Chroogloeocystis siderophila 5.2 s.c.1: one gene and its partner. The protein of the gene in region 2 interacts with the protein of the main gene of each other region in a pairwise test. Links are inferred from orthologs where the notes say so. Each region holds a gene or a part of one and is shown on either strand. Other genes may lie near its edges.

Region 1 (11,121 bases), on a different replicon or contig from region 2:
TAGTCGGTAATTTACTCGATTTAAGCCAAGATCCGTTAGGTTTTTTAACACAGTGCGCGCGGGAGTATGGCGATATAGTACCGATGCGCTTAGGATTAACGCCAACGTGTCTTCTCACGCATCCTGACTTAATTGAGGAAGTTCTCAAAGATCGGGACTCTTTTATCAAAAGTCGGGGTTTTCGGGCATTGCGCACTTTATTAGGTGAAGGATTATTAACGAGTGAGGGTGACTCGTGGTTTCGCCAGCGCCGCTTAGCCCAACCTGTTTTTCACCAAAAGCGAATTGCTGGTTATGCCACGATTATGGTTGAATATGCCGAACGAATGCTGACAACTTGGCAAAATGGAGAAACGCGCAACGTTCACGCCGATATGATGCGTCTTACGTTGAACATTGTGATGAAGTGTTTATTTAACCAGGATATTGATGAAGGAAACGCGCAAATTGTTGCTAACGCGCTGGATGTGGCAATGGATTGGTTTGAAAGTAAGCGCAAGCAAAATTTCTTGATTTGGGAATGGTTTCCGCGACCAGAAAATCTTCGCTATCGCAACGCGATTAGTCAAATGAACGCAACAATTTACAGCATTATTGAGCAACGACGCACCAGCGGCGAAGATCCTGGCGATTTACTCTCGATGCTGATGCAAGCGCGCGATGAGGATGATGGTACTGGAATGAGCGATCGCCAGTTACGCGATGAAGTGGCAACTTTGATGCTAGCAGGGCATGAAACTACTGCAAATGCTTTGACCTGGACGTGGATGTTACTTGCTCAACACCCCGAAGTATTATCTAAACTTGAAGCCGAGTTGCAACAAGTGCTTGATGGACGTTCTCCGACTGTCGCTGATATACCGCAGTTGCGCTATACTGATATGGTTGTCAAAGAATCGATGCGACTTTATCCACCAGTCGCTATTTTTGGGCGAGAAGCTGCGGTAGATTGTCAAATTGGCGGCTACAGCGTACCGAAAGGCTGCACGATTATGATCAGTCAGTGGGTCATGCACCGCGATCCTCGCTATTTTGAAGATCCGGAAACTTTCAAACCCGAACGCTGGGCAAACGATCTAGAAAAACAGTTACCCAGAGGCGTTTACATTCCTTTTGGTGATGGACCGCGCGTTTGTATTGGCAAGGGTTTTGCGCTGATGGAAGCTATTTTGTTACTTGCAACGATCGCGCAAAAGTTTCGCCTCAATCTTGTTCCTGAATTTCCGATTGTGCCGCAGCCTTCGATTACGCTGCGCCCAGAGTATGGAATCAAAGTGGTTGTAGAGCGTAGATAGTATTGAATTATGGGCAGGCTTCGGCTCTGCCCTTGAAATTCTAGTATGTAGATATTCACACGCTCTTCACTTGAGGGAGGCGCGATCGCTTTAAATTTAGCTACACTGCATAAAGCTTCCCTATAAGGAGGACTTTTTTGTATCGACGGGGCGATTCCACTTTCAGCCGCCTTGTGTTTGCATTCATAATAAAACAGGCGTGAGTAAATTAAGTTGATAGTACGAGTAAAACTACGTGATTGAAGCAGAAGTCCACTACTCACTGCATAACTTCTTGCGATCGCAAGGCGAAGCTTCCTGGCACCATCATCTAACAATGGCGCGGCTGGTTGCACGCGGATTACGACTCAAGCGTAGTGCTTTAATTCAAGTCGGGGCTGGTAGTGGCTATCAAGGGCGATATCGCCTGAGTTATCTTGCTCCCGCACTAATGTGGCAAGAAGCTGTAATTATAGTCGCCCCTGAGGAAGTACAGCAGCAATTACTCCGTGTTGAAATTCCGCCATTACAACAGTGGCTGCAAACCAATAAAAAAATTCTCACAGGTGATTCGTGGGCTTACGATGGTTTTCAGGGAGTACTGATAACTTCTCCTGCATCTTGGTTAGCAGCACAGTTAGCAGAAAAAGGATTTCCGGCTAATATACCTACGATTTTGGATGGTGTTGATGACCTCGAAGCTTGGACTCGCACTCAACTCACCGCAACGATTCAACCGAGTGATTGGGAGGAATTAATGCTGGCTTTTCCCAAGCACGTAGAACTCATTCGCAATGCACGAGTCCAACTGACAAAAGCAATTTTTCAACATCCCGTTAATCCCTACGAGTGCTATTTAAGCTCGCAACAAGAGCAGGACATTCTTCATAGTCTCGACCAAAGCATAAACATAAGTTGCAAAGATATAGCGCCACAACATAGCGATAATGGCTTAAAACAATTTACATCAACACGCAATCTCGGTGTACCAAATGCTTGGCGTAAGTTTTGGCAAAGTCCCCGTGACAATCAACTGCTTTGGGCAACCGTTTCACGTTCTCAGGGGTCATTTTCCTTACACTCGTCCCCTGTAGAAGTTGCATCGGCGCTTGCACCAATTTGGTCAAGACAACCTGTTGTTTTAGTTGGTAGTGCCTTAGATCAAGAAGCTGAAGCACCGATTTATCGAAAAAACTTAGGTCTAGGTGAGTTAACTTGTCTAAAGTTTTCTGACGATCGCCGCGAAAATCTGATTCAACTTTATCTACCTGATCGCTTACCTTTACCAAATACCCCAGAATTTCAAACCGCGTTCATTGAAAAAGTTCATTCACTCCTTAGTTCAACTACGGCATCTCCTGGATTGACAGTCGTTCTAGTAGGTGATGTACCGCTTAAAGCCCAAGTCGGCGCAACTTTAGCCGCAGAATTTGGCTCTAGGGTACAAGTAGAGAAAACAACTTCTTTTTTAGATCAGCGCGGAATCTTAGTGACTGGTTGGAACTTTTGGCGACAGCATCTCAGTCAATTGCCAACGCCACAATTATTAATTGTTGCCACATTACCTCTACCTTCCTTAGAAAACCCCTTAGTTGCAGGCCGAGTTGCGTACTACAAGCGCACGCATCAAGATTGGTTTCGGCTGTATCTCTTGCCAGCTGCTTTAAATGAATTATCGCGGGCGATCGCCCCAGTCCGCGATCGTCATGGTGTTGTTGCCTTACTTGATAGCCGAGTATTGCACCGAAGTTATGGCTCTCAAGTTCTCGCTGCGCTCAGCCCAATGGCAAGAGTTGATTATCTTGATTCTAGTCTCCTAACTCCAGCCAATTGAGAAACTAGAAGTGAGGAATGAGAGGCGAATGAGTCGTGATGAGTGGCTAGTACGTAAGTTTTGAATTGTTCGCGCTCATAGTTGGGCGGCATTTATTAAAAAAAAATTCTCAACTTAAAACTTATCACTTTTCTACCCATTGCTGTGACACCAGCAACAGCGTTATTATCAAGGCACAGTAAGTATTTGATCTCTAGTCCAATAATAAGTTTTTGTGAGTCTTTACTCAATCCAAAATACCGAATGGAATAAGACTATGGGCGAAGCAAAGCGTCGTAAAGCAGCATTAGGAGAGAACTACGGTAAAGAAGCTCAAATCCTGCCATGGCTTCCTATTACCAAAAGCCAAGCCCAACAATTCGCTAAGTGGAGCAATCGCGGTGCTTGGTTTGGCATTGGCTTTCTTGTTATTTGGTGGATCACCGTTCGGTTTATTGGTCCAGCTTTTGGTTGGTGGCAAGTAACTTGATTTTGAATCAATGATTTTTTAATCAAAGTCATAAAAATTTACATTGGGTTTTGCCAATTTCTCACAATCAAGCGTTAGGTAAACATAGCCTGACGCTTTCTTTATTTCCAGCCATCACAGACACTGGAAACCGAACATTTTGGTGTCCGTCTAGGGCTACGTACATCAAATATGACTTTTTGCATACACTCAATTGCTAAATAATCAGTTAGCTTGGATATATCAGATATTTATCTGAAATTTAGACGAAATATTACCCTTTGGAGTAAATATCTCTACAAATTAGGTAAATATAAAGAAAATCTAAAAATAGGTTTACAATTAAGTGTGGTGTTTGGAGGACAACCGTGTTTCTCAGACTAGCAGAACAACACCGACAATATGTCCAGGATCTCGTGATGAATCTACAAGCTTTGGCAACCGTGTTAGAGCGACGTGGATATCCCGCATCATGTTATACCTGTGGCGGACAAATGAGTAGCGCCTCATTTATGGTTAGTTTAGGAAATAACCATTTGATTCGGTTTCTCGTGTCCGATTATGGCATCACATGGACCGAGATGCGCGACGATCGGGAACTAATGAAGTTAGAGGGTGCTGAAGCAATTAGTCAGTTACAAGAACTGGCTAATTTAGTTAAAAACTTTGTTCCCCCTAGTGAATCACCGACATTAGTCAGCAAAAACGTCTAAAGCTAATTTATTAGCACTTGTCAGGGTGGCGGAGCGGTCGCCACCTAATTTTTTAGTATGTAGCGATAAATGCAAAAAACCCCAGCCAAGAACAGCTAGGGATAGATATCAGTGTTTAAAACTTAGCAGTTTATGCCAGGTTACTATTCATCAGCTTCTAAATCATCATCTTCTGTTGATGAGGATACAGAATTTGCAGAAACAACGGCTCCCATTTCGAGTTTCTCGCGTACTAGCTGTTGAATTTGTCCAGCGAGTTCAAAGTTTTCTTCTAAGTACTTAATCGCATTATCACGACCTTGGGCAATGTTATCACCGTTGTAGCTATACCAAGCTCCTTTACGAACAACAACGCCCGTTTCCTCAGCAAGGTCAATCACACAACCTAAAGTTGAAACACCTTTACCAAACACAATGTCAAATTCTGCCACTCTAAAGGGTGGAGCAACCTTATTCTTGGCAACTTTCACTTTGACACGATTACCAAACTCTTCGGTGCCTTTTTTCAAGGTTTGAATGCGGCGAATGTCGAGTCGCACTGAAGCATAGAACTTCAGCGCGTTACCACCTGTCGTAGTTTCTGGATTACCGTATGTCACACCAATTTTCTGGCGCAATTGGTTGAGGAAAATGACTGTACAGCCAGATTTACCAATGTTACCTGTAATTTTTCTTAACGCCTGGCTCATTAAACGAGCTTGCAGACCAACGTGCGCATCACCCATTTCACCTTCAATTTCTGCACGGGGGACAAGTGCCGCTACTGAGTCTATAACGACAATGTCTACAGCTGCCGAACGGACTAACTGATCGACAATTTCTAAAGCTGCTTCCCCTGTGTCGGGTTGAGAAACGAGTAAGTTGGCAATATCAACTCCCAAGGCAGCAGCGTAGGTAGGATCGAGAGCGTGTTCAGCATCTACAAATGCCGCGACACCACCATTCTTTTGCACTTCGGCAACCGCGTGCAGCGCTACTGTCGTTTTACCAGAACTTTCTGGACCATAAATTTCGATAACTCGCCCTTTGGGTAAACCGCCGCCCAACGCTAAATCTAGGGTTAACGCACCCGTAGGAATTGTTTCCACCCGCATCCGAGTGGCATCCCCAAGGCGCATAATTGCCCCTTTGCCAAAGTTGCGTTCGATTTGGTTTAGCACCAAGTTCAGGGCTTTTTGCTTTCCGGATGTATCAGTTGTATCAATAGCCATTATTGCCTCTAAGTATGGAGGTTGAAAAATTATTCTGGGAGTTATGACTAGTGCAGATATACTATTCTAGCCGGATTTTCTCGACTTTTGCATGAAACTCAAAGCAGAGTTTTGATGGTAAAACAAGTCACGTATAATAAATCGTCCAAGTGTGATTCTACGTTTATTTTGCGTGGTAATTCAGTAAAATTTTGAACAACAAAAACCTGGATTATACACAGTAGATAATAGTTTCAAGCTTACCACTAACTACGAATTGTTCTTTTAGTTTTGTAATGACTTTTTATCAAGCTGATTTAGTGACAGACACTGCGATTTCTGTAGCTGGATTAACCGCGTATATTCAGGCGCTGTTAGAAGAAGATCCCCAGTTACGCCAGGTTTGGGTTATTGGCGAAGTTTCCAGTGCTAATGACCACCCGAAAGGGCTATTTTTTACGCTGCAAGATATTGAAGGCAAAGCCGCGATTAACTGTGTAGTGTGGCACAGTCAAATCGATAAACTCGCACAGATACCGCAACGCGGAGAACAGCTAATTGTTTTGGGAAGTTTGCGGCTGTATCCGCAACGAGGACAGTATCAGTTAACGGTGTGGCAAGCCTTACCCGCAGGCGATGGTCTACAAGCATTGCGTTATCGCCAGCTACGCAACCGTTTAGAAGCCGAAGGGCTATTTGCCGTTGAACGCAAGCGATCGCTTCCAACTCATCCGCAGACAATTGCGGTTGTCACCTCTAGTGCGGGTGCTGCGTGGGGTGATATTCAAAAAACACTTCGCAGTCGTTATCCAGGGTTGCGCGTCTTGTTTTCCCCAGCTTTAGTGCAAGGCGAACAAGCACCAGAATCAATCGCGAGGGCGATCGCACGGGTAGAAGCAGATGGTAGAGCAGAAGTCTTAATTTTGGCGCGGGGTGGTGGTGCGGTTGAGGAATTAGCTTGCTTTAATGATGAACGCGTCGTCAGAGCGATCGCCCAATGTTCGATTCCAGTCATTACAGGTATTGGTCATCAACGTGACGAATCTTTAGCTGACTTAGTTGCGGATGTTTCCGTTCATACTCCCACCGCAGCCGCTGAACGCGTTATCCCTGAATTGCGAAAGCTTTATCTAGAACATCAGCAAAGAGTTGTGGCTTTACGTTCCGCTATGTTTCAGGAACTAGCAACTCTAGAAAATCAGCTACAGGAATTTAAAATTCGTTTACAGCGTTTGCGCTTGGATCAAAAAATTCTCCAACAAATGCAGTTACTCACATCGAAGCGTCAACAGCTTATTGCTCGAACAAAGCAGCAATTACAGCAAGCAACTCTTTGCTGCCAATTTTTAGAGCAGAAGTTAGCTACGCTTGATCCTAGGGCAGTACTAAAGCGGGGATATGCCGTAGTGAGACACGAGCAAGACGTGATCGCGCGTAAGGCTCGCGACTTAGCAGTAGGGCAGAAACTATCCATTCAGTTAAGTGAAGGACAAGTTAAAGTCGAAGTAAAAGAAATCATCGATTAATTTTATGGCTAGACGTCGTAAGGGTGCTAATTCCGAACCAGTAGATGCAACACTCAAACCCGATTGGAATTATGAAGCTAAGGTTGCTGAAGTCGAAAGAATTATTGCTCAAATTGAAGGTGGCGAGTTGGAATTAGAAGAAGTATTCGAGCAATTTACGGCAGCCTTTGAATATTTACGTCAATGCGAAACTTTTCTCCAACAGCGACAGCAGCAAGTCGATTTATTAATCGAAACGTTAATTGATGAACCCGTGTAGAAAAGCAGAGGTGCCAGTTGCGTGCGGAGGTGTCCTGCGTTGAGCAAACTGGCGTGGGCAGAGGAGCGAATGCATTCAAAACATCGCGTACTAGTCACTAGCCACTCTTCCCTCGCCTCTCCTTAAGCAATGCTGCCACGTTTGCGGGCTTCCTTGTAGGAAATTCCGACATTACGCAAACCAGCTTTAATCATTTGTTGTTCGAGTAAGGCAAAGAAACGCGCGCGATCGCCGCCACGAACGACAGCTTGATTATGTGCTTCTGCAAGCGCAACGGGATAGCCGTAACCTTTTTGTACCTGTGCCAACATTAAGCTGAGCGATTGAGCGAGTAGTGCTGGGTTTTCTGCTACCCAAGCGGGGACTTCAACTCTGGCAATTTCTGTCCCCACATGAACGTAGCAAAAATAAACGGTATGGCAACCGTATAAATCAAGAATGCGGTGCGAACTACGCCATAAAGTACTGCGTTGTCCTGGCTTGAGGGAAAATGTCCACAGTGCAATATCGCGTAAAGGATCGAGCATCTGACACGGCGCTTTTTCGACAACCAAATTCGGGCAGTAGGTTACGCAATCAGGATTTTCGTGCGGACACGCTTGTAAGCGCAAGAAGTTAATTGCTTCTCCGCTACGCGATGCACTCAAGTAGCCCATGATCGGAATACCTGCCTCTTTTAGCTGATCCCAAGCATCTAGAATCGGTGGCAAAATGCGCTCGCGTGCTTCTAAGGGTAATTGCTCTAAAAACCAATAAATCAGTGAACCATCCACCATTGCTAAGAGTGGCACTGAAGATGATAATTCTCTATCCCTCATCCCTGTAAGTGCTAGTTCTGCCAAAATTGTTGCTTCTGAAGCAGTGCGGCAATATCCCATCCATTCTTCGGTACGAATTCCCCACTGACGCGAGATGTATAAGTCTTCAGCGCGATAAAACACTTCGGGTAAGCTATCTAGCAATGGTTGGCGATTTTGCCCATAGTGCAAGACAACACGCCCAATGTTGAGGAGGTAGCAGTAAGCAATTTCGTGCTGATTTGGGGCAATTTGCGAGCCATCCGTCGCAATCACAGTGTGAACTGCTGGGGGAATGGGAATATCGACGGCAGTATCAAGAGGTTCAACGGGTGTGGCGATGCTGAACAGAATGCGATCGCGCCATTTTTGTTGTTTGTTTACTAATTCAGCTTGTTGCGTACACGCATCCGCAAATAACTCTTGAGCTAATTCTACGCGCTGACGACTAGCAGCCGCCTCTAGAGAGAGATGCTGGCTAATGCCTTGCATCGCTTTTGCAAGTTTTGTTAAATCGAGCATAGTTAGCTATTGGCTTTTAGCTATTAGCTCCAGCTTATATCGTTTTACTTGTGGTTGATACGAATCGGCAACAGAGGTGCTATCTTGACGGTTTAACCCCAAGTTGAAAAATCATCAGCAAACTGGGCAAGTGACAATAGCTGAATGCGATCGTGATTTTGGGCAGCTTGTCGTTCATCTTTGGTGTTATAGCCCCAATCAGCTAAATATAGTTTTACCGTGTCTAGATTTGCTTGCTGGGCAACAAGTTCTAGCGTTTTAATCCGATCTTCGACAAACCACAAGCTAGCAGGTAAGGTTTTTGCTGCCGCAATTAACTCGTGTAGAATTTCATGCTTAGGGCGCTTGTTTTCTTTCCCGAATACCGATTTTTCTGGTAGTTGAATTCCTTGCTGCGCAAGTAGTTGCTGCACAAATCGCCCTTCTTTAGTTGTCACGATAAAAACTTGAGTTGGGCTATTTATCAAGGAGTTGAGTTTTTCGATAACACCAGGATAAAAGCTATGCAAATTCAACCAACTTGCTAAATCATCGCGAATCCATTGATCGCGAAACGAATCGAGTTTGTGAGCAATTGTGGCAGATTGAAGACGAGTTTCTTGTAAGATAACGTGTGCGATCGCATGCCACTCTTGCAAAATCTTGTCTTCCGTAACTCCTGATAACAAAGCGGCGATGAGTAATGGCATTTCCCAGCCAGTTTCAATGACTGGGCGCAACCGATAAAACTTTTCGGCTAAATCTTGTGGTGGTGCTTTGTCTGCTTGTGACCAAATATCACGGTAAGTCTGCCAAGCTGTCTCAAAATATTCTTTTAACCCATTGCAAATAACGCCATCAAAGTCAAGTGCAAGAATCGTTGGTTGATTTGCGATCGTGCCTTTCATGCAATCTTTTCGTTCAATACGGTTTACTACACCATTAAGATTGCTTTAGCGGCATTTTTCAAGTTGATTTGTTTAATTAGTAAACGTCAGTTATAACGAAACGTTCAATTTCCACTTACCACACTGTAGAAGCTTTAAAGTTATTTACTATTTTCATCAAACTGGGGCGCTAGGATTCGAACCTAGGAATGGCGGGACCAAAACCCGCTGCCTTACCGCTTGGCTACGCCCCAATGACTCAACCTTAACTATATTAGCAGCAAATCCTGGAAAAGTGTCAAGTCTTTTTCAAAGGGGTGAGGGGCGAGGAGTGAGTGACTAGTAGGAGTGTGGGAGTGTAGGTAATAGAGTTCTGTGTTTTGGAAAGCGAAGAAAGGTGCCGGAGGCATTTATTAAAAGAAATTTGAACTTTGAGTTTTCTTAACTCAACACTCAACATTCATAACTCTCTTAGTCTACCTGCCTACCCGCTTACCCTCCGACCCCTTCGTCAGTCAAGCTGGATAAATCCGCAAGCGACGATTGGGTTCTTCACCAAAGCTATTGGATTTTAAGCGATAGTGTTCGACAAGTTCGTGTTGCATCTTGCGGACTTTGGGCGATCGCGGTAATAACTCGACAGGTTGTCCTTTCGGAATGACGATTTGCTCGACCGCAAGCCGCGCTTCTTCTAAGGCATCGATTTCATCTTCGCTTCCGCCTTGAGTAAATAAACTCAGTTCGCGTTCATCAGTTGTCAGTGGTTCGTCCATATCCAACATCCGGCGCAGCGTCCGCGTAATTTGGGGAATGGTGCTGGCTTTAATCATGTGGATGGGAACTTGACGCACTTTTGCGATGTGACGCAGCTTTGAGTGATTTTTGACGTGCGATCGCAGCGCCAAGATAGCGTCAGCACTATCGATGTCTTTTGTCAAGACGACAGGTAAGTTTAATACCTGAATCACTTGTTCTAGCTGGTGACGACTGACGCCATAGGGATAGATGTGTAAGGGTAAATCTTCCCCATTTGGTCCAGCAGTTTGCGCACCATAGCCGAAGCGATCAGGCGGAGCGAGCGATTGGTCAAGTAGCTGCTCAAATTCACTCACTCCTGATATGTCTTGCTCTTTAGCGTGACGCGGCAGTGGTAACATTTGTCCTGATGCCCGCCAGCCATTTGACTGCATTGTCGGTGGTTGTGAGGTATTCAACGAAGCAGTTCTGATGTCTTGCTTCTCGTCGGTAATTCCTCGAATTGTTACCGGTTGCTGACGAGTTACCGTGACTTTACCCGCGTCGTCTACAGTGCGCACTTGGGGGCTTGGTTGATGTCCGCGTAGAAGACTGTCTACGGTATCAGCTACGCTTTCGTGAACAACCCAGCGTTGGCGTTCGAGCATTTCTACCGCGATTTCAAAAGTCGGTGGCGCTTTACGTTCTAGAACAGTTTTTTGGCTGCGTCGCCGTCGGGCTTCGTCATCACCTAATGTAACAGCTTGAATTCCTCCTACTAGGTCGGATAGCGTCGGGTTTTTGATCAAGTTTTCAATTTGATTACCGTGCGCTGTTCCCACTAACTGTACGCCGCGTTCGGCGATCGTCCGCGCTGCCATTGCTTCGAGTTCGGTGCCAATTTCATCAATGACAATAACTTCGGGCATATGGTTTTCCACCGCCTCGATCATCACT
Region 2 (11,188 bases):
TGAACCGGTGACGACATATTCGCCATTGTCATCGCGCATGACGGCGCTTTCATTACATAAAACTGCGATCTGAATCAGTTTAAGCGTGCCAGCATCTGCTACATCAAAATGTCCATTTACCAAAGAAATCAATTTTGTGTCGGTGTGAATCTCGACAACGGACATTTGGTTTTTCGTAATTGTCCCAGTTTTATCAAGGCAGATTTTTTGCACTGCCCCCAAAGCTTCAACCGCATTCAAACTGCGCACAAGAACTTTATGCTTGCGCATCTCTTGAATACCTAGCGCCAAAATTGTCGTTGCGATCGTCGGTAAACCTTCAGGAACAGCCGCGACAGCGAGTGATATTGACGTTTTGAGCATTTGTAGCAAACCGTAGCCGCGCAGCCATCCCGCAGCAAAGACGAGGGCGCAAATTCCACTGGCAAGCATGACAAGTTGCGAACCAACTTCATCAAGTTGTCGCGCTAAAGGCGTTGTTTGAATTGGAGTTTCACCGATCATCGCCTGAAGTTTACCGATTTCGGTAAACTTGCCTGTCGCCACAACGACTCCTAAACCTTGTCCCCCAAGCACTAACGTTCCTTTGTAAGCCATGTTGATGCGATCGCCTAAGGAAATATCAGCAGCAATGAGTGATGCGGTGCTTTTGCTAACGGGTAAGCTTTCGCCGGTGAGTGCAGATTCATCAATACTTAGATCTTCTGTTACAATCAGTCGCGCGTCAGCCGCAACGTAATTTCCCGCTTTGAGAACTAAAATGTCTCCTGGAACAACTTCGGCAGTGCTAATTTCGACGATTTGGCGATCGCGTAAGACAAAAGTTAACGGGCGATCTCGGCTTTTGAGCGAATGAATAATTTTTTCCGACTGGCTTTCGGTAACATAACCAATTGCGGCGTTAATCCCGACAACACCCATAATGACCAGCGCGTCTGCAACACCCCCCGTCACAACTGATAACCCAGCTGCAATACACAGTAATCCCACGGGTAACGATTGAAACTGCTCAAGCAGCATACTCCACTCTGAGCGGGTTGCGGTTTCTGGTAACGTGTTTGTGCCGTACTTTTGTAAATTTTGGTTTGCAACTACCTGAGTTAATCCAGTGTCTGATGTTTGCAACTCTGCTAAAACAGCATCGATGTCGAGTGCATACCAATCGAAAATTTTCTGTGAGTTGCTACTTAATTTTTGAAGAGTTACGGCGTGTGGGTTGTAAGTTTGGACAATTTCTATGATTAATTCTTCTACCTCATCAGTGCTGAGAGCTAATTCAAACCGAACTAAAATGTTACCTGTTAAAATGTTTGCATTAGCACTAACGATGCCCGATCGCTGAGATAAATAAAATTCTAGATGCTGTTTGAGTTCTGTACAGCGATAAAGCTTTTCAACACGATATCTTGCTCTGCCTGGAACTGCGGTGTGTATTGCTTGAATCACCATTGCCTCTTATTCTAGCGATCGCGGTGTTGGCGTTTCGTTGAGTTTTGTGAAACTATCGAAGGCATACCAGGCTAAGACGTACCAAGGAATTTCTTCAATTTGTAAGCCTTTTGTGAGGAGTTGGCGTAATGCGATCGCGCTGAGTCCTAGGGGTAGTAATAATCGTAAATCAGCAACACCATTTGTCATTTCTTTTACTTGCGCGTTGAACTCAGTAAAGACATCAATAATATACTCACTAGCCCCTGATTTATTTTGCTTAAATGCGCTGTTCTCCGAACTTGTTCCAGCTTCGCGTCGAGTCACTAATTCTGCTCTTGCTTCCGCGACTAAATCGTCTAGTATCTCTTCTATTTGTGCCGTTTTTTCCTGGACTTTTTCTGCTAAAATTATGCTTTCTTTCAGAACCGATTGAGTTAAAGGATGGCTCACTAGTGTTGCAGCAGGAAAGATCATAGGCGCGAGAATAACTGCGGTTAAACCTTTAATAACTTCGGTTGCTTCAATTTCTAAGTCTTGTGATGACATTAATTAATTCCTTTAATTCGATTAGCCAAACCAATTAGAAGGTGTAAATCCTGAATTTGTTTCTGGAGGTATATGACGATACACATATTCAGCATATTTCTCCATCAGATAATGTATTCCTTCATGAATGTACGCTTCTCTTTCTTTTTCCTGCTCTGGTTTATAGTACATATTTTTGAAATCTATACGTTGCTGTTTTTCCTCATCAACCACCACATACAAACTAAAAACTCTACTCAAAACATAAGCAATGAGTTCTTGACGTAAGTCAGGATTAGCAAAAGCTTGTTGATAAGGTTGATGTGGATATTGATTAAGGGCAACTTCAATATCCTCTACTAGAATTGGTAGAGTTAAATTCACAATTGTTTTAGTCATTGGTTGTTTCCTTTATCTACACTTTAATGCTTAGTTATTTTGTTAGTTTTCTAAAGTCGAGATATCTTCAGCAAGAAACAAGCTAAGTTTTTACAAACTGTAACTAATGGCTCGGATTTTTAGATAAATCATGCGTAACCTATGCTGTAATTTTCTATCAAAATTACATCAAGTTATATCTATTTATGCAGACTATTTTGCAGAAACGACTTCACCAATCATGTCTTTTCTTATCATCAGCAGGTTCTCCTTCAAAAGGTTGAACCCCCGTAGTAGGATAGCGATCTTCACTAGGGCTAAAAATTCTACTAACTGCTTCCCAGATATATTGAACTAACCGTACGGGCGCGAGAAATATCTTTTGCAAAAGTCTAGTTTTGTTGTTAGACATAATTTATTTCTCCTTGACTTTACTTAAAAAATAAGGTTCAGAAAGAAAGTGTTTTTCAGGTTGGAGATGATGTATAAATCATAACTTTGTGATAGAAAGTCTCTTGATTTTCCTATGTATTTTATTTTACAAAAAGCCTCTAGCACATCTATGCGTACACTGTGGTTCATTGCAAAATGATGTGACAACTTAGATAGGGTAGTATCGATCTGTTTTTCCTTCCTCATGACTCAGCATCGAACGAGTTGTGATTAGAGTGCCGACACTTTTAAGTTATGAAAACAATTTGAGGAACTTGTGAGCAAGTGATGACTTGTTTAGTTAATTTATATAAATTAGTGTAAATAAATATGTTTTTAATGAGTTAAGATTTGGATTCTGATGTGTTACCGCTAGTGATGGGAAGTATGTTGGAATTTCAGTCACACTCAAATGTATTTCGTCTCTACATCACAGGTGATACCTTGTTTATGATGATTTATGAGAAACTCCACAACGCTATCCTGGCATCAACTTAGCTTTGCTTCACCTTGGAGGAACAAAGATTTTTGGCATTTTGTTAACGATGGATGCTAGACAAGGAGTTCAAGCAATTCATTATAACGATTACACTGTATTTAAGTCGCTGCTTGAGGGTGTTATGCACGCTGTCGAAGATGCAGGATTAAGCGATCGCGGACACTATCTCAGTCATGGTGAAACTTACAACTTTCATGTTTAAATAAAGAATTCCCTAACTCTGTTGACGACACTTGCGCCACAATTCAGGAGGACAGAATCAGGGATATACTATACTAAGGATATAGTTCACTCTTAATCCTGACCTCCGACCTCTGCTATAGTGTGCTTTAGTTAATTCTTCGGTATCTGCGGACGATAGTTACTACTAGTAGATACGGGTTCTACAGGCTTTTTCGCACTTTGTTGCTGATAAAATTCAACGACTCGTTGTACGTATGTCGCAGTCGCACCGCTATTGCAACCGCTTGCATTTCCTGTCATCCACCAACAAGCAGTACGCCGTACCGCAGTCGTTTCGTTGCGATTACCCGCGACGTATTGCTTTTGTAACTCGCGGCGTGCAATACATGATACGATTTCGCGGGCTTTTGCTGGACTTGCTTCAAGTTCTTGTGGTGTAAGTTCTTTACCAATACACTGTTTCGACCAACTGGGGATAATTCCTGGGGTAATTTGCCATTCGCTGTAAAGTCCATCATTTGTCTTACCAGTTTTTGGCGCAGCTAAGCGCAATGCTTCCACCAGCGCCCCAACTTGCGTATTAGTCACTTGTTGTGCTTGCACTGGCAGCGTCCACAATCCTAAACTAACAATCATTCCACCAAGTAGTAAACGCATGATTTACTTTTCCTCCTACACTCCAAAATTTATGATAGGTGGAATAGGTAATTCTAGCATCTTCCACGATGCACCTTGTTGATTGCTATAGTACTTGCAGCAAATAAGAAATAGTCTAGTCAGCTTAATATGGTCTATCTTCCATACATTTCTGATCAAGACTTAAGAAAGGCTGTAAAAATAGTTGTTGACTGTATCTTGTCTACTCAGCAACGACAAGAAGCAGAAATGTATAGAAACGTTATAGATTCATTTTCAGCAATTTTTGATGGTTCAGTTCAAGGTTTTAGTTTAGAGGATTGGCTGCAAAAAGAACGTAGCAGGCAGATACAGAAAACGGTACAGAATCAAATAGGCGAGTTTCACGAAAATATTTTAAGTAGTGTTCCTGGATGGAAAAAGCTCAGGTAAGGAGTAGACATATGTAATGAAGAACGCAAAATAATTGCAGAGATAAAAAATAAATATAATCCCGTTAAGGGAAGCGATGAAGTAGGTCTTTATGATTATTTGCTTTCTTGTTTAGAGAAGCAACAGTATCATAACTTTACTGCTTATTATGTAAAAATTATTCCTAAAAATAAAGAAGCTTACGATAAAATGTTTACACCTTCAGATAGAAAAACTTCCACAAGAAGACCTGCAAATGAAAATATAAGACAAATAAGTGGACAGGCGTTTTATGACTTAGCGACTGGTACATCAGGAGCTTTAAGTATGCTTTTTAATGTCTTACCTGATGTTATTAGTGAGGTTTCAGGATTAAAAGCACTCAACAAACAACAAAAAGCTACATTTAGAATTCTATTTGATAGAGCTTACTAAGTCTTCTTAATCAATTTGGTTGATTTGCTAAAGCGCTCATAACTGCTCTCCCTAAATGGTAAGCGAAATTTACAGGTACGGCATTACCGATCTGCTGATATTTTGAACTTATACCACCAACAAATTCCCAATCGTCCGGAAAGGTTTGAATTCTCGCGTATTCTCGTACAGTAAACGGGCGAGTTTCATCAGGGTGACAGCGTTCTGTCTGTTTTTGTGAAGGTGAAGTTGTCAAAGTTAAACTTGGTTCATCCCAAGCGATTCGACGTGCCATCCCTGTTCTTCCACCAGAAAGATAATAGCTTTTCATCATATAGCTTTTTTGAATGTCCTCTGGCAAATCTCGCCAGCAACCTCCAGGAGGTACAAGTGCTAAAATAGCAGCTTTCTTAGGGCTATACTTCACGCCTTCTGATGGTGGAACATTTTTGAGCGCATCCCTTAATGTCAAAATTTTTGTTGATGGAGCAGGATATCGGAAGTAAATTCCTGGAAGTGTTCCAATGATAATAACTCGTTCTCGCTTTTGTGGTACGTCATAATTAACTGCATTCAGTAGACGGTACTGAACGTTATATCCTAAAGATTTAAAAACAGCGAGAACAGTTGAGAGCGTTTTTCCCTTTTGGTGACTAATCAAGCCTCTAACATTCTCAGCTAAAAATAGTTTGGGCTTTACCTCTTTAACACAACGGGCAAATTCGTAAAAGAGAGTACCGCGAATATCATCAAGACCCAAGCCTTTACCTGCATAGCTGAAAGCTTGACACGGAAACCCCCCTGTTACAACATCTGCACGCATATCGTCAAAAGAAATTTGGGATACATCCGCATGAATGACATTCCAGTTGGGACGGTTGTGTCGCAGTGTTGCTACCGCATCTTTGTCAATTTCAATTAATGCTTTAGCTTCTAGCCCTGCGTTTTCTAGCCCAAGTGCTAATCCACCAGCCCCTGCAAAAAGCTCGATCACAGTAGCTATCGTTGTCGTTGACGCTTGAAGTTCGGAAGCCGTATACGAAGTTGGAACTTCAAATAGATCTAGCTGAGTATACATAGTAGTGAGTATAAGCAATATTTTATATTTGCTGTATGATTTAATCGGCTAATTAGCTAATTAAAAAGTATATACTAGGCGGTAATACCATTTAGCAGAATTTGGCAAAATGGCACAAACGCAAAGAAAACCTGTATACGTACAACCAGAGCATCATGAAATTTTAAGGCGTATTGCCTATGAGGAACGCTGCAATCTATCTGATGTATTAGATGTAGTGCTAGAACAAGCCGATTGGAAAAAAGTGGCAAGCGAAGCCAGTCAAAAGCCCACTCAACGTGCAACGGAAAAAGCAAGTCAATATAAGGTGCGAGACTAACATCGCTGATAGCGCATTCCTGGTAGTTGAGTGACTAACCCTACAAGTTCTAACTGTAGTAGCGCACTTGAAACCGTGCTTGCGGAGTAACCCGTTTGCTGCACAATCAAGTCGAATGGCATTGATTCAGTTGCGATCGCCTGCAAAACTTTTGCCAACTCTGGTGCTAATTCAGGTGCGGCGACCGTCGGTGTTGAATCGATTTGCGGTATTGTGCCTAACATCTCTAGTAACTGATCTTCGCCTAAAATCACTTCAGCGCCTTTATGCAATAATTCCAAACAGCCAAGCGATCGCGGATTATCTAAAGATCCTGGTAACACATAAACATCACGACAAAATTCATTCGCAAAATGCGCGGTAATTAATGCACCCGAACGTGTTGGCGCTTCTAGCACAAGTACCGCCCGCGTCAAACCGGCAATAATGCGATTGCGGCGCGGAAAGTGCGCGCGATCTGGTGGTGTCTTGGCGGGATACTCGCTAACAACTAACCCTTGAGTGAGAATTTGTTGGTAAAGATCCTGATTGCGTGATGGATAGACAACATCGACACCAGTACCGAGTACCGCAATTGTTCTCCCACCTGCGGCTAAACAACCGTGATGGGCTTCGGTATCAATTCCATCGGCTAAGCCTGAAACGATGGTAAAACCATTTTTTGCTAAAGTCGTGCTAATTTTGCGCGTCCAACGCTTGCCATATTCTGAAGGATTGCGTGTACCAACGATACTCACAAGCGGTTTTTGCCCAAGATTTTCTTGGAGATCGACTGCACCACGATAGTAGAGTACTGCTGGTGGGCTAGGAATTTCTAAGAGCAAGCGGGGATAATCAGTGTCTACAGGTGTCCAGAAATGCTGATTTTGTTGTTGGTGTTCGCGTAGAACCTGTTCGGGGTGTAACTGCGATCGCGCTACTCTGACTGCGGCGATCGTCTGAACGCCAAATCCTTCAACTTGCTGCAACTTATTTTCTGGCGCTTGCCATGCTGCGGCTAAAGTCCCAAAATGTTGTTGCAATCGCTGCAATAAAACTGGACCAATTCCGGTAATTTGTGACCAAGCAAGCCAATAAGCACGTTCCGCTAGCAATCTTTGTTCCTCAAGGATAGAGACTGAAAATAAATTAGGATTTTCACAATTCCCAACTACTATCTTTTCGTAGCTTCTAGCTTCTTGTCTCTAATCGCTTGGCTTCTTCATGCTGCGTTTAGAAATCAGGCATAAATATAAGTGATCGCTTCACAAATAAGGAAATCAATATGAGCTTCTATGCTATGTCAGTGTCCACGTAACTTGGCGCTGAAACAGACAAATTTTACTTTTTCTCGGAATCATCAGTCGAAGTTTTCAAGCCTTTGCAGAACGCTGTTGTTTAAAATAAGCAAAGACTGATTTATCTCCGATATCTGGAGGAATCGGCTGTACGACTTTACGCAAAGCAAATACTATAAATAATATTGCCCAAACTGCCAGCATGGCTTTTTCCCATAGTAGCGGCAAAACTTGTAATAAATGCCCTAATAACAAAATAGGAACTAACGGTGTCAGAACTTTTGTTTCTAAACGATTAAAGCAAAAAGCTTCTTTAAAGTAAATGCCTGTCAAAGCAGCAAAGACAAAACCAACGCCAAATAAGGTTGTTGGGTGATTGTAAATCGTAACTGCTAAAGGTTCACTACTATTCACTGCAAAAACAACAGATGATAATGTACCAATTGCCCAAAAAACTTGTAGTAATTGATGAAGTACGGCTAAATAAATATGAATTGTAAATAAGCTAACGCCTAAGGCGACGCAAAAACAAGCGAATAAAGGAGTCAGTATTTGTAAGTCTACTACACTATGATTAAGCAATACCAAAGCACTACCAAGCGCAAAACTCAACGCGGCTACCATTAAACCTGTGCGATAGACAATAACTCCAGTGCGATCACTATCAGTAATCGTAAATTCACCAAATTGACCTTGGTAAACGATTGCTTCAGATCCGGTTTGTTCCAACATACACAATCAACCGTGATATCGTTCAATTCCACCCTAACTCAAAATAATACTTGAACAGGATCTAAATAATCTAACTGTAGCTGCGATCGCGCATTCCCACAATTAACCACAATTTCTACGCAACCGTGACTACCCACAAGGGCGATCAGATTTCCGATAGGTTGATCGCTGTATGTCTCACACCCTGGTATTTCTCTTCCTTGCGCGACAACAACCCACCGTTTACCACTAACGTAGTCACCAGAAATATTTGTCACTAAATTACCAAAACCATCGATATATTGAATACAACCTTGTACGCTGGTGTCTGTGAGTATAGGATTCGGTAAGTTTAGCTCTACTAACGATGCGACATCAATTTCGTTTCCCAAATCATAAAGCGAAACTCCATTAGCAAGATGCGCGGCGACAGGTGCAAAAATATCTCTACCATGAAACGTTGCACTACTTTGTTCAACCCGCCAGTAACAGGAATTCGTTAACTCGACAGCACTTATTGCTGGAGTTTGACTTAATACACCACTCAATATCCCATTGTCAGGTCCAACCAAAAACCCTGATGCAAATTCTACTGCGATCGCGCGTCTTGTACTACCCACACCTGGATCAACGACTGTAAGATAAATTGTTCCATCAGGGAAGTAAGGATAAGCATTCATCAAGCAAAACCGCGCTGCGGCTAGATTTTGTGGAGGAATTTGATGTGTCAGATCGATAATATTAATCTGACGATGAATTTGAGCTATGACTCCCTTCATGACGCCTACGTAAACATCACTTAGTCCAAAATCTGTCAGCATGACGATTTGTGTTTTGCACATCTTCTTATACTCATCAAATCTAGTTCTCATCAAAATTCATTTGAGAAATATGCCCTAATTTTTTTGCTGCGATTTTGTAAAACTGCGTTTTCTTAGAATAATTCCTAAGTTTACTTGTTTGGTAACCCAGTATAAACCAGCGAGGATAGCAAAAGTAATTACCATAACCATAATAAGTATTGGGCGTTTTCCTAATAAATCTTCAACAACACTCGTTGCTACTGTATCAAACTGGGTAACTAAATCCCAACTATTAAACCGCTGAAATCGTCCTCAATACACTCCAATTGCACATAAAGCATGAGTTATTAATTCAGCACCTACAATCCATTGAGTTTTGCCAATCCGATGTAACTAGGAACCCATATTGATTAAGGAGATAACATAGGCTTCAAATCCCAATACCACAAAGCACAAGTAAAGTGGAATTAAAATCAAGATAATTAGCCAAATTGAATCACCCTTACGAATATATGTAATTAAATGAATAACATCGGTTAAAACATACGGCGCGTTAGGTAAAAAGCAAAGAAAACCAAAAAGCCAGGCCACCAAAACGTAGAACGATGTAAGATGCGTCGGAATAAAACAAGACTTAATCCTAATGAAATAAAAGCTAAAAATAAATTCTAACTCATCCAACGAATATGAGTCTGCAATACATATTGAAGTTGAGTTATTAAATCTTCGAGCATTATCGATTTCCTTAAAGTAGCTTCCTTTTGTTAAATAACAAAAAAGTAAAGATAGTGATTATTTCTGTTTTAGCTTATAAACATAAAAAAACGTCTAAGCACAAGAATCGCTACGTTTACTTTGAATAAATTGTGTTATTTTGAAAATCTGAATTAATCAAAGTTTGTTCTTTAAGTTTTAGGCCTTTCATGCGATCACGCTACGCATAACAATTTTCTTTGTAGAAGTAGTAAAATTAAAGGGATGTCACAGATGACATCCCTTCTATTACGCTATATCTGCTATTACTTAATCTTGAACTGCTGGGTAAAAAATGACTAGCTTTAGTTGAAGTAATTAATTTCTGCTTCGAGTTGACGGATAAGCTTTTCGTCACCTTGTGCTTTTGCAACTTCTAAGCGATGCTGTAAGCTTTTTTGAATATTGATGCGGTGGGCTTCTGCGGCTTGTTTTGCGGCTTGTTGTTTTCTGTTCATAGTGATTCGCTTAGTCTGTTATTTATGTCCTGATATTCTAACAAAGTCGAGATTCAGTAACAACTGCTACAGAATAAATTTATATTTTTTTTAACTATTCTGTCTTCAGGAGTAACTTCTAGTAAAGATGGCAAGTACTAAAGAGGGCATTCAATTGAATGCCCTAAATGCTATGAAAGCTCTCAGCAAGATTCTGTCTTAACTCAAGACAACAAATTTAGGTTACATCTTGCCTTTTTGCATGACTTCTTGCAGGTGTTGGCGGATTTCCTGTGCTTGGTCTATATCTGCTTGACGCAGCTTCTGAAATAGTTCGACACAAGGCTGCGATTGCATTTGTTGAGCGTCTTGAATGTAAGTTTCGTAGGCTTTAACAGCTTCTGCTTTATTTTGTAAAGCTGTCAGTAGGTCGTACTCTAGGTTGCTTAATGCTCTGTTATCTCCATTATCTGCCATAAATTGATACACCCTCCTAAAACGTTGCTACCTAACGTTGTACTGACAACTCAAGGGCAGATCATCTGCCTAAAAGAGTATGACTCAAGGATTAGAGAGGATTTTATGTGTTCTGCGGCTCAAGCATCAAGTGCGTGCTGTTTGAGGTCTTGGAGCGTGACAAAATTAAGCGCAGTTTCATGCGTTGCAGCTAGGATGACAGGAGGCGCAACCCCAGCATCAAGTGCTTCTTTCCAACGAGAAGCGCACAAACACCAGAGATCGCCGTCTTTTAGTCCTGGAAAATGAGACATTGGTCGTGGCGTACTCAAATCATTGCCTCTTATGCGAGTAAACGATAAAAACTCCTCAGTTACTTGCGCGCAGACAACGTGCGTACCAATATCTTCTGGACCTGTTTCACACACTCCATTACGGTAAAATC

The links.
Region 1: the proteins of dprA (region 2) and recA interact in binary tests that used the Bacillus subtilis proteins (3 or more experiments, as listed by UniProt). The link is inferred for Chroogloeocystis siderophila 5.2 s.c.1 from one-to-one orthologs.

Annotation. Positions count from the first base shown.
Region 1 is NZ_MRCC01000018.1:53,026-64,146, forward strand. The notes cover bases 3,447-6,259. They hold recA (recombinase RecA), read right to left. Parts: upstream 5,481-6,259; coding sequence 4,413-5,480; downstream 3,447-4,412. Other genes in these bases: NIES1031_RS19185 (DUF2839 domain-containing protein), read left to right, coding at 3,447-3,577; NIES1031_RS19190 (DUF1815 family protein), read left to right, coding at 3,925-4,269; xseA (exodeoxyribonuclease VII large subunit), read left to right, coding at 5,756-6,259. Outside these bases: NIES1031_RS19175 (cytochrome P450), read left to right, coding at 1-1,295; NIES1031_RS19180 (helicase C-terminal domain-containing protein), read left to right, coding at 1,531-3,108; more of NIES1031_RS19185, read left to right, coding at 3,365-3,446; more of xseA, read left to right, coding at 6,260-6,985; xseB (exodeoxyribonuclease VII small subunit), read left to right, coding at 6,990-7,244; NIES1031_RS19210 (DNA double-strand break repair nuclease NurA), read right to left, coding at 7,367-8,563; NIES1031_RS19215 (HAD family hydrolase), read right to left, coding at 8,656-9,450; NIES1031_RS19225 (R3H domain-containing nucleic acid-binding protein), read right to left, coding at 9,945-11,121. UniProt on the Bacillus subtilis protein: Multifunctional protein involved in homologous recombination, DNA repair and competence.
Region 2 is NZ_MRCC01000001.1:366,321-377,508, forward strand. The notes cover bases 5,352-8,237. They hold dprA (DNA-processing protein DprA), read right to left. Parts: upstream 7,401-8,237; coding sequence 6,303-7,400; downstream 5,352-6,302. Other genes in these bases: NIES1031_RS01770 (DNA cytosine methyltransferase), read right to left, coding at 5,352-5,987; NIES1031_RS01775 (hypothetical protein), read left to right, coding at 6,097-6,306; NIES1031_RS01785 (DUF2301 domain-containing membrane protein), read right to left, coding at 7,659-8,237. Outside these bases: NIES1031_RS01740 (cation-translocating P-type ATPase), read right to left, coding at 1-1,449; NIES1031_RS01745 (DUF5132 domain-containing protein), read right to left, coding at 1,456-1,977; NIES1031_RS01750 (hypothetical protein), read right to left, coding at 1,999-2,355; NIES1031_RS01755 (hypothetical protein), read right to left, coding at 2,567-2,746; NIES1031_RS24660 (hypothetical protein), read left to right, coding at 3,267-3,467; NIES1031_RS01760 (hypothetical protein), read right to left, coding at 3,599-4,105; more of NIES1031_RS01770, read right to left, coding at 4,941-5,351; more of NIES1031_RS01785, read right to left, coding at 8,238-8,315; NIES1031_RS01790 (SAM hydrolase/SAM-dependent halogenase family protein), read right to left, coding at 8,354-9,136; arginine synthesis PII-interacting regulator PirA, read right to left, coding at 10,156-10,308; NIES1031_RS01800 (hypothetical protein), read right to left, coding at 10,531-10,764; NIES1031_RS01805 (DUF2237 family protein), read right to left, coding at 10,884-11,188. UniProt on the Bacillus subtilis protein: Protein that helps load RecA onto ssDNA during transformation. Binds cooperatively to circular ssDNA, is able to bridge different segments of DNA. Favors the loading of RecA onto SsbA- or SsbB-coated ssDNA and formation of RecA-DNA filaments.